DNA from 4 places in the Alteromonas sp. R7 genome. Region 2 is predicted to be linked to each of the others. Evidence: predicted binding sites of a transcription regulator. Region 2 holds the regulator's gene; each other region holds the start of a gene.
What was found. Region 2 encodes MetJ, which represses methionine synthesis genes. Its sites were predicted from a motif close to TAGACGTCTAGACGTCTA; they were not measured.

Region 1 (3,277 bases), on a different contig from region 2:
ATGTTAGCCACTTGGTCAGCCGTTCGCTCTTGCTGCGCTAAGCCTTGACGTGTGAAGATCAGCGTTGTTGGGCCGTCAGTGCGCTCAATAGCAGACTTCCACGACACAGCAGACTCAACCTGATCACAAGGACGCCAGTTATCAAGGTTAGGCGTTGCTCGTAGCGCTACCACCTGCTCTACTGGCTGGTGAGTTGGGCCGTCTTCACCTAGACCAATTGAATCGTGGGTGTAAACGAAAATTGCAGGCTGCTTCATTAGCGCTGCCATACGTACCGCGTTGCGTGCATATTCCATAAACATTAGGAAGGTTGCACCGTATGCCTTAAAGCCACCGTGAAGGGCAATACCATTCATCATGGCAGACATACCAAATTCACGTACACCGTAATAAATGTAGTTACCTGACGCATCGTTCGCTTCAACGCCTTTGCTGCCTTCCCAAATAGTAAGGTTAGAACCTGCAAGGTCAGCAGAGCCGCCTAATAGTTCAGGAAGTAGCGGACCAAACGCATTCAGTGCATTTTGTGACGCTTTACGTGACGCGATATTTTGTGGGTTAGCTTGAAGTTCAGCAATGATAGCGTCTGCTTTGTCGCTGAAATCTGCTGGCAGTTCGCCATTTACACGGCGTTTGAATTCTGCTGCAAGCTCTGGGTAGGCGGCTTCGTATGCTGCGAAAGCGTCATTCCACGCGCTTTCCGCTTTTGAGCCTTTCTCTTTTCCATCCCAACCCGCGTAAATATCGTCAGGAATTTCGAACGCGCCATGGCTCCAGCCAAGCTTCTCGCGAGTAGCGACAATTTCATCTTCACCTAGTGGTGCACCGTGACAAGACTCGGTACCTTCTTTATTAGGCGAACCGAAACCAATGGTGGTTTTACAACAAATAAGCGTAGGCTGCGCAGTATTCGCCTGTGCCTTTTCAATGGCGGCTTTCACTTGCTCTGCATCGTGACCGTCAACGCCATCGATCACTTCCCAACCGTAGCTCTTAAAGCGTGCAGGTGTATCGTCGGTGAACCAACCTTCCACTTCACCATCAATTGAAATGCCGTTGTCATCCCAAAACGCGATAAGCTTACCAAGGCCTAGTGTACCGGCTAATGAACATGTCTCGTGTGAGATACCTTCCATTAAGCAGCCGTCGCCTAGGAATGCGTAGGTGTGGTGGTCAACAATAGTGTGACCATCTTTGTTGAATTGTGCCGCTAGCACTTTCTCGGCAAGCGCCATACCCACAGCATTACTGATACCTTGGCCTAGTGGGCCAGTGGTCGTTTCAACACCTGGCGCATAACCGTACTCTGGGTGACCTGGCGTTTTTGAATGCAATTGGCGGAAGTTCTTTAACTCTTCAATTGGCAGTTCGTAGCCTGATAGGTGAAGAAGAGAGTACAACAGCATCGAGCCGTGACCATTTGAAAGCACAAAGCGATCGCGGTTAGCCCAAGATGGGTTTGCAGGGTTGTGTGATAAGAAATCACCCCATAGTACCTGTGCGATATCAGCCATCCCCATTGGGGCACCTGGGTGACCAGATTTAGCTTGTTGAACGGCATCCATGCTTAATGCACGGATTGCATTGGCGAGTTCACGACGAGAGGGCATGTTGTCTCCTGATTTATTTTGTATCTTTTGTTTCGTATCTTAGCGGGCTAGGCAAGCTAGACGAGCGTAGAGGTAAGGCGTTCGCTCTACTTCTTTATACGAATGAATGTGGCGTTATTCTTACCTATGCCACCTTTCAGTTCAATGGGTTTTCATTGCCAATAGCGAAAGTCATAGTAAAAAATGGTCTATACCCTGACCATCACGTATTCCCATTACAGCAAAAACAGTTATATCTGACGCCTAGTTTTACAAATACATCATTAACTTCGACAATTACGACCTGAATAACCCTATAAGTGATCGGGTTGTGTCAACTATTCGTAACGAAGAGACTTTTAGACGTCTAGAAGTAAAGACTGGTATTTATAACTTGTTTTAGTACAATATACGACTATTTTGATAATTTAACGCTTACGGAGCATTTATGGCCACGCATTTATTCACATCCGAGTCAGTGTCTGAAGGACATCCGGACAAAATTGCTGATCAGATCTCAGATGCGGTTCTTGACGCTATTTTAGAACAAGATCCTCGCGCTCGGGTGGCCTGCGAAACGTATGTAAAAACCGGTATGGTTTTAGTGGGTGGTGAAGTAACTACCTCTGCATGGGTAGATATTGAAGAGCTTACCCGAAAAACAGTTAAAGAAATTGGCTACACGCACTCAGATATGGGCTTCGACGCTGATTCATGTGCGGTATTAAATGCTATTGGCAAACAGTCACCTGACATCAATCAAGGTGTTGATCGCGCAAGCCTTGAAGAACAAGGTGCGGGTGACCAAGGTCTAATGTTTGGCTACGCTAGCGACGAAACTGACGTACTAATGCCTGCGCCAATCACGTACTCTCACCGCCTTGTTCAAAAACAAGCCGAAGTGCGTAAATCTGGTAAGCTAGACTGGTTACGCCCAGATGCGAAAAGCCAAATTACTTTCAAATATGAAAACGACAAGCCTGTTGGCATCGACGCGGTTGTGCTTTCAACCCAGCACTGCGATTCAGTAAGCACTGAAACAGTTCGCGAAGCGGTAATGGAAGAAATTATTAAGCCAGTGCTGCCTAGTGAATGGATTGATGGAAATACACGCTTTCACATTAACCCAACGGGACGATTCGTTATCGGTGGTCCAATGGGCGACTGTGGCTTAACAGGTCGTAAAATCATTGTTGATACTTACGGTGGTATGGCCCGTCACGGTGGTGGCGCGTTCTCTGGTAAAGATCCATCAAAAGTAGACCGCAGTGCAGCATACGCGGGTCGTTACGTTGCTAAGAACATTGTTGCAGCAGGACTTGCTAAGCGTTGCGAAATCCAAGTGTCTTATGCAATCGGTGTGGCAGAGCCAACGTCTATCAGCATCGATACCTTCGGTACAGGTGTGGTAGATGAGAAAACATTAGTGGCACTGGTCCGTGAACATTTCGACCTACGCCCGTATGGACTTATTCAAATGCTAGACCTTGAGCGCCCTATTTATCGCCCAACGGCTGCGTACGGTCACTTTGGTCGTGACGAATTCCCATGGGAAGCAACAGATAAAGCAGAAGCGTTAAAAGCATCGATTTAATTCGATAACCAAATAACGCTTTTAAATACGCCGCTCAGTTTTTATAACGCTTTGCAAAAAAGTGTTGGTATAAACTAGCGGCGTTTTTATTTGG
Region 2 (3,277 bases):
CGGTCTTATCTATGCGGACTGTTATAAAGCATCGATAGTTCATTACATGTTATATCAGATGGTAACTGCGGGCGGCCTTGGTGGCAAAGTTTAATGCAGGCTTTATACAACAAAGGCGCATTGACTGCGCCTTTTGTGGAGTGCTTCGTTAAAAAACTTAAGCACGGTCTTGATTGTCGTATGTATTAAGCGCCTGAACGCACGCCGAGCATGTGGCAGATGGCGTAGCTTAATTCACTACGGTTCAACGTATAGAAATGGAAGTGTTTTACCCCTTCTTTAGCGAGTACTTTAACTTGGTCCATAGCAATGTTAGCGCCTATAAGATTACGGGTAGCTTGGTCGTCGGCATCAAGGCCGTCGAACATTTTGTGTAACCATCCCGGCACATGAACATTTGTGAACCCCGCAAATTTCACCAGTGTTTGGTAGTTGGTTACCGGCAAAATACCCGGAACGATATCTAAGTCGACACCCGCTGCGGCTGCACGGTCTCTAAATCGAAGGTACACACTCGTATCGAAAAAGAACTGGGTTATCGCTTCTGTGGCACCTGCTTCTGCTTTGCGCTTAAGGTTTAGTAAATCAAACTGCGCATTTGGTGCTTCAGGGTGCTTCTCTGGATAGGCAGCAACAGAAATATCAAAATCGGCAACGTCTTTTAGCAAGGCAACAAGATCAGAGGCATACATCTCTGTCTTTTCTACTCCTGGCGGTAAATCGCCACGAAGCGCAACAATACGGCGAATACCTGAGTCCCAGTAGTCTTTTGCAATTTGCTTAAGCTCATCACGGCTAGCATCAACACAGGTCAAGTGAGGAACCGCCGCGACACCGGTTTGCTGCTGAATGCGTTTTACAACGTCGTGGGTTCTGTCACGCTCACCGCTATTCGCGCCGTAGGTTACCGACATGTAGCTTGGCTTTAGTGGCGCTAGACGTTCAACTGACTTCCACAGGGTCTGTTCCATGGCTTCCGTTTTAGGCGGAAAGAATTCAAAAGATACATCAATATCACGCAGTTCCGACAGGGACTGGTTTAATGCATCGATACCTTGTGCGTAAGAAACCATGGCTTTTTCTCTCAAAAATGTATTCTTATAGACGTTTAGACGTCTAAATTAAAGAATATATGTCTAGACGTCAAGAGGTTTACACTGCTCAATTGACCTTTTCGTGAACTTGTTTAGAATTTCTCTTCATAACATAAAAAAGAGTAGACCGAGTTAGTACAATGGCAGAATGGAACGGTAAATATATTCACCCCTACGCAGAGCATGGCAAGAAGAGCGAACAGGTAAAGAAAGTCACTGTCTCTATACCTATTAATGTGCTTAAGGCGCTTACTGATGAGCGTACTCGCCGCCAAATCAATAATCTGCGTCACGCCACTAATTCAGAACTGTTGTGCGAAGCATTTTTGCATGCGTTTACCGGTCAACCATTGCCTAACGATGATGACCTGCGCAAAGACAATCCCAATCGCGTACCGGCTGAAGCAAGACGCATTATGGAAGAAATGGGCATTGATCCAAGCTTCGAAAACGATGTGTCGGAAGACGACTGATATTTGGTATTAAAGAGAAACGGCGCTTTGTTGTAAGTTATTGCTAATTGATAACCTACAACACGGCGCCGTTTTTATGTACTTGTATTCTCGAAGCGCACTTTTTAGCAAATAAAGGTTGAGCACTAGCCCCTCCATTTTTTGCCTTATGCGCCAGAATTTTATTCTTCTGGGCTTTCAGGCACGCGTGCAACGCCAGATTCAATCGCAGCCTTAGATACGGCGGTAGCAATACGCTCGCATAAACGCGGGTCCATAGGTTTAGGAATAATGTACTCCTTACCAAATGTCAGACTAGTACTCTTACTGGCAGCTAGTACTTCTTCTGGTACAGGCTCCTTCGTGATAGCACGAAGGGCTTCTACTGCCGCTACTTTCATTTCATCGTTAATGGCCGTTGCACGAACATCTAGTGCTCCACGGAAAATAAACGGGAAACACAGTACGTTGTTAACCTGGTTAGGGTAGTCCGAGCGTCCGGTAGCCATAATAAGATCTTTACGTACTTCGTGAGCAAGTTCAGGCTTTATCTCAGGGTCTGGGTTAGAACATGCAAATACAATTGGGTTTTCAGCCATCAAGGCCAGTGTTTCTGGTGGTAAAACATCCGGTCCTGACACACCAACAAAAATATCCGCGCCTTCCATTACATCTTCAAGCGTACGCTTGTCAGTATTGTTAGCAAATAGCTTTTTGTGCTCAGTTAAGTCTTCGCGACGAGTATGGATAACGCCTTTTCTGTCTAGCATATAAATACGCTCACGCTGGGCACCACACTTTATAAGCAGTTCCATACAAGCGACCGCTGCTGCACCGGCACCCATACACACAATTTTAGCGCTCTCTATGCTTTTACCCTGAATTTCCAGAGCATTAAGCATGCCCGCTGCAGTTACAATAGCGGTACCGTGCTGATCATCATGAAATACCGGAATTTTACAGCGCTTAATTAGCTCTTGTTCAATCTCAAAGCATTCAGGCGCTTTAATGTCTTCTAAGTTAATGCCGCCAAATGTGTCAGCGATATTCGCTACCGTATTAATGAACTCTTCGGTCGTACGATGCTTCACTTCAATGTCAATGGCATCCAGGCCAGCAAAGCGTTTAAACAGAAGGGCTTTACCTTCCATAACAGGTTTCGATGCCAGTGGGCCTAGGTTACCCAACCCTAAAATTGCGGTTCCGTTACTGATAACGGCAACCAGGTTTCCTTTACCCGTGTACTTATAGGCGTTATCTGCATCTTCAGCAATTTCTCTGACCGGCTCGGCAACGCCTGGGCTGTAGGCAAGAGCAAGGTCATCGACGCTGTCTGCTGGCTTAGATAACTCTACGCGGATTTTTCCAGGTGTGGGTTTGGCGTGATAGTCGAGTGCGCGTTGTCTAAAATCTGACATGTAAAAAGGTATCCTTAGATGTAGGGTTCATCGGTGTTTTCGTTCACGCTCTGTAGCTATTTTATTGTCGTTATAGTTATAGGTAGATAAACGTAAGCGCGTTACAACCAAGTAATGACAAAAGTGATTATAAATAGTTGTTAGCACTAGGGCTTGTTGATCTTTGTTTTACAGCAATCATCAATAGGCCCCAAGGTGGCATGTGGAAAAGCAGACTAGGCGTTAACCTTTACTGATTTTGTTCACATACCTTAATGGATACAAGCCTCTGGTTTATGTACCCAAAAGCGCCATAAGTCTTGAAAGCAATGCA
Region 3 (3,277 bases), on a different contig from region 2:
CTCATTCATCGAAACTCAGGATGGCGAAGATCTTGACAGCGTAATCGTTCGTGCGTCATCAGCTTATTCTTGGAAAATTTCTGATACGGCTAAATTTACGCAAACAGTGAGTACCGAAGTGGGTTCTGACAACACGAAATCTCGTGCTGAGTCTGCACTTACAGCTACAATCAGCGGTAACCTTTCAATGCGTCTTTCTTTCAAACTTGATCACAACACCAATGTTGACGACGACGTTGAAAAACTAGACACAGAAACTGCAGTTAGCTTAGTTTACAACTTCTTCTAAGCTAACCTTATATGCTCAGCGCACCGAAGTAGGGCTGGGCACTTCAACGCATTGAAGTAAAATCACAGGCATAAAAAAACGCTGCACATTGTGCAGCGTTTTTTATTTAGTCTTAAAACAACTCTTCTTAGTGAAGAATACGTGTCTTAATTGTGCCATCAATTTGCTGAAGCTCTGCAAGTGCCTCATAACCACGGTCTTCTTTAACATCAACTACTACATAACCAATTTCTGCGTTAGTTTGTAGGTACTGGGCTTCGATGTTGATGCCTTTTTCTGCAAACGCTTGGTTAATCTGAGTAAGAATACCTGGCTGGTTTTTGTGTACGTGAAGTAGGCGTGAACGACCAGTATGTTCTGGCAGTGACACTTCAGGGAAGTTAACGGCTGACAGCGTTGAACCGTTGTCGCTGTACTTCGCGAGTTTACCCGCCACTTCAATACCAATATTTTCTTGCGCTTCTTGCGTGCTGCCGCCCACATGCGGGGTCAGAATGACATTATCGAACGCGCGAAGCGGCGACTCGAATTCTTCAGTATTAGATTTAGGCTCAACCGGGAATACATCAATAGCAGCGCCGTTTAGTTGGCCGCTTTCCAATGCCTTCGCAAGCGCATCGATATCTACCACAGTACCGCGAGACGCGTTAATCAAAATGCTGCCTTTCTTCATTTGAGACAGCTCTTTTTCACCAATCATATCTTGAGTTTGTGGTGTTTCAGGAACGTGAAGTGAAACAACGTCAGAGGTATTAAGCAGCTTTTCAAGCGATTTTACTTGGGCAGAATTACCTAGCACAAGCTTGTCTTCGATATCGAAAAATTGAACGCGCATACCTAGGTGTTCAGCAAGAATACTCAGCTGTGTGCCTATATGACCATAACCAATGATACCAAGTGTCTTACCACGGGCTTCATATGAGCCGACTGCCGTTTTTTCCCACTCACCGCGGTGAGCCTTGGCATTTTTACTCGGCACCTGGCGAAGTAAAAGGATAATTTGGCCAAGTACAAGTTCTGCAACCGAACGAGTGTTAGAAAATGGCGCGTTAAACACGGGAATGCCGCGGCGTTGGGTGGCTTCAAGATCAACTTGGTTGGTGCCAATACAGAAACAACCGATAGCCACAAGCTTTTGTGCTGCTTCAACTACCTTCTCTGTAATTTGAGTACGCGAGCGAATACCAACAAAGTGGGCGTCTTTAATTTTCTCAATTAACTCGTCTTCAGGAAGAGAGGTTTTGAGAAATTCAATGTTGCTATACCCATTGCTTTTTAGTGTCTCCAAAGCACTTTGGTGAACACCTTCCAACAACAAAATTCGGATCTTATCCTTCTCTAATGAAACTTTGCTCATGAACTCGCTATCTCTCACTGATGTAATTTTGGTTTGCTTGCACCGCCAATCCAAGACTCTCAGAAACCTGCCAGTATTAAACACAAAGCTGTGTGTAACCTGGGCTACAACGACATCGCTTTGCAGCTCTGAAAGCCTTGCTTGGGCGTTATTGCTACCAAGCTTTTATAATCACGTTGATTGCTTTCGTTGTTAAGGAATTGGCCTTAACTAACGTAAAAGTTGAGACGCTTAGTGAACTTCTTTTAAGGACATCTAGACGTCTAAACGGAAACTAACAGAAAACGCGTTAAGTTGAAAGTAGTATTTTGTATAGCTTTTCACCGCACTATACGTCTTACTCAGTTATCACTTAAAGGTTTCAACACCACTATCTGTAGCACTTAGCACTATGTCCGCGCCTCGTAGTGCGAAAATGCCGTTCGTGACCACGCCAGGAATATTATTTATTTTTTGTTCTAGCTCACGAGGATTCAGAATCTCAAGGTTGTGAACATCTAAAATAACGTTGCCGTTATCGGTGACAACACCTTGTCTATATTCAGGATCGCCACCAAGCTTTATTAGCTCTCGTGCTACGAAAGAGCGAGCCATGGGAATAACTTCAACGGGAAGGGGGAACGAGCCCAACACAGGAACGCGCTTGCTTTCATCAACAATACACACAAACGTGGTCGCCGCACCGGCTACAATTTTCTCGCGAGTGAGTGCTGCGCCTCCGCCTTTAATCATATGCTTGTGTTCGGTCACTTCATCGGCACCGTCGATATAAACCGATAGATTGCTGACTTCGTTTAACTCGAATACCTCAATGCCTAAGGCTTTTAAACGCTCGGTAGAGGCTTCTGAACTTGATACTGCACCTTCAATTTTGTGTTTAATTTTACCGAGTTCTTCAATAAAGAAATTTACGGTAGAACCTGTACCCACACCGACAATGCTGTCTGCTTCAACATATTCGATGGCTGCTTTGGCTACGGCTTGTTTTTTTGCGTTCTGATCCATTGTCATTCTCCGACTTATTGTGTTCGCAAGTGTAACTTATAAGCGCACGTGAACCCACAAGTTCGTATGTTCAATTTGTTATAATGACTATCACGGTTTAGTGAATTGCAGTGTGCGCGAGGGCGTCACGATGGCATCAAGGGGGACATCCCATGGTGCAACGGGCAGAGCATCTACTTCTTGAATGTCGTGGGCAATACCCACTAACTTAGGCGTTTTACTAACCGAAAATGAATGTGAATCTGGCGCGCGTTGGGTAAAACTCAAAGTTCGGTCGTAGTAGCCGCCCCCCATACCCAGGCGATTGCCGTTTACATCAAACCCTACAAGCGGCATAAGAATAACGTCGCATTGCCTAACAGGAACGACGTTTTCACACGACAATACTGGCTCTTCAATGTTGTACTTATTCTTCACCAATTGAGAGTGCTGGGTATAAGACAAAAATAACAAATGTCCTTTACATACGGGGTGTAATACAGGTAGAGCGAATTTTTTATCATGTGAAGACTGCCAAATAGACTCGATAAAATAGGTTAAATTGACCTCGCCATCGTTAACCAAATATCCGGCTATGGTCGTGCTGTTATCAAGAAAGGGCAGTGTACGTAGTCGTGAAGCAATGC
Region 4 (3,277 bases), on a different contig from region 2:
GTTTAGCGGTAAACTCAGGCGTGAACAGTTTCTTGGCGGCGACGTTCTTTTGAAAAGGCTTAGAAAGCCCCGTATCAACCGTCCCAGGGTGATAACAAACAAGCATCACGTCTTTCAATCTGCGCTTGTATTCTACCGACGCCGTTTTAACCAACATGTTGAGCGCCGCTTTCGACGCGCGGTAGCCGTACCACCCGCCAAGTCCATTGTCTGAAATACTCCCTACTCTCGCGCTTAAGCAAACAAGGGTTGAGCCTTCTTTACTCATAATATTCACCAAATGCTTGAGCCACATTGCGGGAATAATGCTGTTAGTCGAAAAATAAGCCGCTAAGGCCTGCTCGCTGACATCTTCCAAACGTTTCTCAGGATGAATGCCATCGCTTTCGCGGTGTAGAAAGCCTGTTGTGATAACTACCGTAGTTAACACAACCTGCTGTTCAGCCAGCTGTTCAACAAATTCGCTAATGTGCCTATCGTCCTGTTCGGCCAGCTGATGATAGGTAACATCCCCAGAATGATTGGTGTCAGATAAAGGGGCGCGACTAACCGCAAACACCCTAGCACCATCACTGCTATATTGCTCAATAAGCGCAGACGCAATACCGCCCGACGCGCCCACTATAAGGACGTTATTTTTCACTGGCTTCTCCTGGTATGCAGCGATCGCACTGGCGTTTTTTACCTGTTAACAGGTATGAAATGGTGTATCTATGCTTTGCGAATACATTGTAGAAAGCATCGGCTACATGACGAATAACAGGCCAGCGAAGCGGTGCATATAGCCAACCCATGCCCACGGCTTTCCATGCTTCATGAGTGACATCAAGGCCAGTTATCAACGTCCCGTCTTCACGAAGTCCGTGAATTCTTGCATTGAGTGCATGCCAATCCATGGTTGGATAACGGTTCGAAAAATCGGGGGCCTGAATATCTACCAATTTTAATTTGTTGTGCTTGTCTCTTTTTCTTAAATGACGCATTTCAGCGATACACAACGGACAATACCCGTCATAGAAAATAATCACGACTGAATACCTCTGCCAAATTTTGAACACGTTTATACGCATTCTTATCAGTTGCAAACTGCTTGAAGGAAAGCAGCTAGCCTCACATGTTAAAACCTTTCACTCAGCTCGCACATTATTCTTATTTAATATTCGTTTATACGATAAAAAAACACGCTTGGATGACTTGTGTTGTGACCTACCCGCACCCACACTACAGACAAAGATTAAGAGAGGTTTTTACTATGGCAAATTTACAAGTCGCCACGTTGGCAGGCGGATGCTTTTGGTGTATCGAATCAGCGTTTAATAGCGTTGAAGGCGTGGAAAAAGCAATTTCTGGCTATGCTGGAGGCGAAAAGGCCGATCCAACCTATGAAGAGGTATGCAAAGGAAATACTGGCCATGCTGAAGTGGTACAAGTGACGTTTGATGCCGACAGCATTAGCTACCGAGAGATACTAGAAATTTTCTTTGCGCTGCATAACCCTACACAGCTTAACAGACAGGGTAACGATGTAGGCACACAGTATCGCAGCGCGGTTTTCTATCACGACGATACACAAAAAGCTGAAGCAGAAAAAATTATCGCAGAAATCACAGAAGAAGAGATTTGGCCCGATCCCGTAGTGACTGAAATAGTAGCAGTAAATAACTACTACGACGCCGAAGACTACCACCAAGATTACTTCAAAAATAATCCACAAAACCAGTATTGCTCTATGGTGGTGGCACCTAAACTTGCGAAGTTCAAAAAAACCTTCGCTTCTCGACTTCGCAGCGACGCATAAATAAAACAGCGATATTAATAGCGTTAGCCAACAATAAAAAGGGTTGCTTAAAAGCAACCCTTTTGTTTTTCAATCTATTCGTTTTCTTATTATTCAAACCAAACGCTGTTAATTTCTAGTGGAAATAATAAAGGCGCTAAGTCTTCATAACGCTTCTTATGCGCTTCACACGTCGCGTTTTTAAGGTAGTTTTTCTCCCAAGGGTCGTTGATGATCCACAAGGTATTTTCAATGGTCACTAATCCTTCCATCGACGAATTATCCATTGTGTACTGTTCGCAATTCTGGTCTCCGGCAACGTCGAAAGTAATAGGGATACGCTTTGTTGGCTTACTGCCACTCACATCAATTACCCACACTTCATTGTCGTTTCTTGCTGCGCCAAACAAATAGGATGCGCCCGTTGAATGAGTATATAACGCCAGTCCATTGATAGGATGATTACCTGAAGTAAACGAAGGAAGTTGAAGGTTAGGCTCGCTCACTGTGGCAAAATCATTCGACGAGAAAAAGTCTTCATCAACAGCCAATGTAAAAATTCTTGGCTGTCCTGCTTTATCTTTCTCTAGCGCCAGATATAACGTGCCGTCTTCAGCCATCGTCAACCCTTCAATGCCGTCGTTAGGAAAATTACCTACTTCAAAATCGTTGGGAAACTGAAGAGGTCGCACATCCGACATTTCAACCGAGCCATTATCTTTTCGTGTCAATTTTACCAACAAGGTAGGGTAATCTGTTGACCCTGTTTCCTCGTATTTGGATTCACAGCGAGGGCTTAATGCGCCGGTACGGGTAGCATCTTCGGTAACCGTATAAATTACGTTAGTATCTCTGGGGTCTACGGCTAGCGCTTCTAAATCAGGCTGCTCACTCAAATAGCTATAAAAACAGCTTCGGCGCACGGTGTTGGAAAATGAAAAGCGTTCGCTCGATGCCCTCAGCGTTGCGGTATCTGGTGAAATGCTATGAAGTTTCAACTGTTGAGTGGTATCAGCGCTAGCATCTGCGATAGTGACAAGTTGACCGTCTAGCACCACTAACCCTGAGGTTTGAGGATCAAACATAACGTTGCCTTTTTCATCAAGGATCCATTTACCCACAGTGACTTCTGTTAAGTCTTGAGGTTCAGGAGTAATAACAACGTCTTTCGGCTCGCTACAGGCGCTTATCAGTAAAGTGGTTAGCACAGCACTGGTTAAATATTTTAGCATAGTGTGAAGTCCTCTCTCCGTTTATTAAGACGAGAGCAAAAGGTAAAACTGAAAAAATTGTAAGGGAGTATATCGAGCATACCGTTTATTCACAAAAAAGAGTAAGGTTATGCGATAGACATCAGGTTTGCTGAGTACATATATGATTTGGCAACGTTAAATAGTCGTGCTGTCATCATGTTTTCAATTAATGTGCAGCATATTTAGTTAACACACTTACGTGTATTAATATTGACGAAAATTAAAGGAGAGCGTCATTTCTACGCAG

Region 1: the regulator MetJ is predicted to act here: its motif matches at 1,950-1,967, upstream of metK (methionine adenosyltransferase).
Region 3: the regulator MetJ is predicted to act here: its motif matches at 1,903-1,920, upstream of serA (phosphoglycerate dehydrogenase).
Region 4: the regulator MetJ is predicted to act here: its motif matches at 1,158-1,175, upstream of msrA (peptide-methionine (S)-S-oxide reductase MsrA).

What each region holds. Positions count from the first base shown of each region.
Region 1 covers NZ_JBVTQX010000002.1:356,174-359,450, forward strand. The annotation lists gene tkt (transketolase) at 1-1,610, opposite strand, end outside; gene metK (methionine adenosyltransferase) at 2,038-3,183, shown strand.
Region 2 covers NZ_JBVTQX010000005.1:128,831-132,107, reverse strand. The annotation lists gene metF (methylenetetrahydrofolate reductase) at 186-1,073, opposite strand; gene metJ (met regulon transcriptional regulator MetJ) at 1,235-1,567, shown strand; gene AC0J2X_RS09845 (malic enzyme-like NAD(P)-binding protein) at 1,729-2,964, opposite strand.
Region 3 covers NZ_JBVTQX010000001.1:275,583-278,859, forward strand. The annotation lists gene AC0J2X_RS01205 (DUF481 domain-containing protein) at 1-289, shown strand, start outside; gene serA (phosphoglycerate dehydrogenase) at 417-1,646, opposite strand; gene rpiA (ribose-5-phosphate isomerase RpiA) at 1,995-2,651, opposite strand; gene AC0J2X_RS01220 (5-formyltetrahydrofolate cyclo-ligase) at 2,742-3,277, opposite strand, start outside.
Region 4 covers NZ_JBVTQX010000013.1:8,591-11,867, forward strand. The annotation lists gene AC0J2X_RS17695 (SDR family NAD(P)-dependent oxidoreductase) at 1-643, opposite strand, end outside; gene AC0J2X_RS17700 (thiol-disulfide oxidoreductase DCC family protein) at 633-1,028, opposite strand; gene msrA (peptide-methionine (S)-S-oxide reductase MsrA) at 1,253-1,798, shown strand; gene AC0J2X_RS17710 (hypothetical protein) at 1,888-3,009, opposite strand.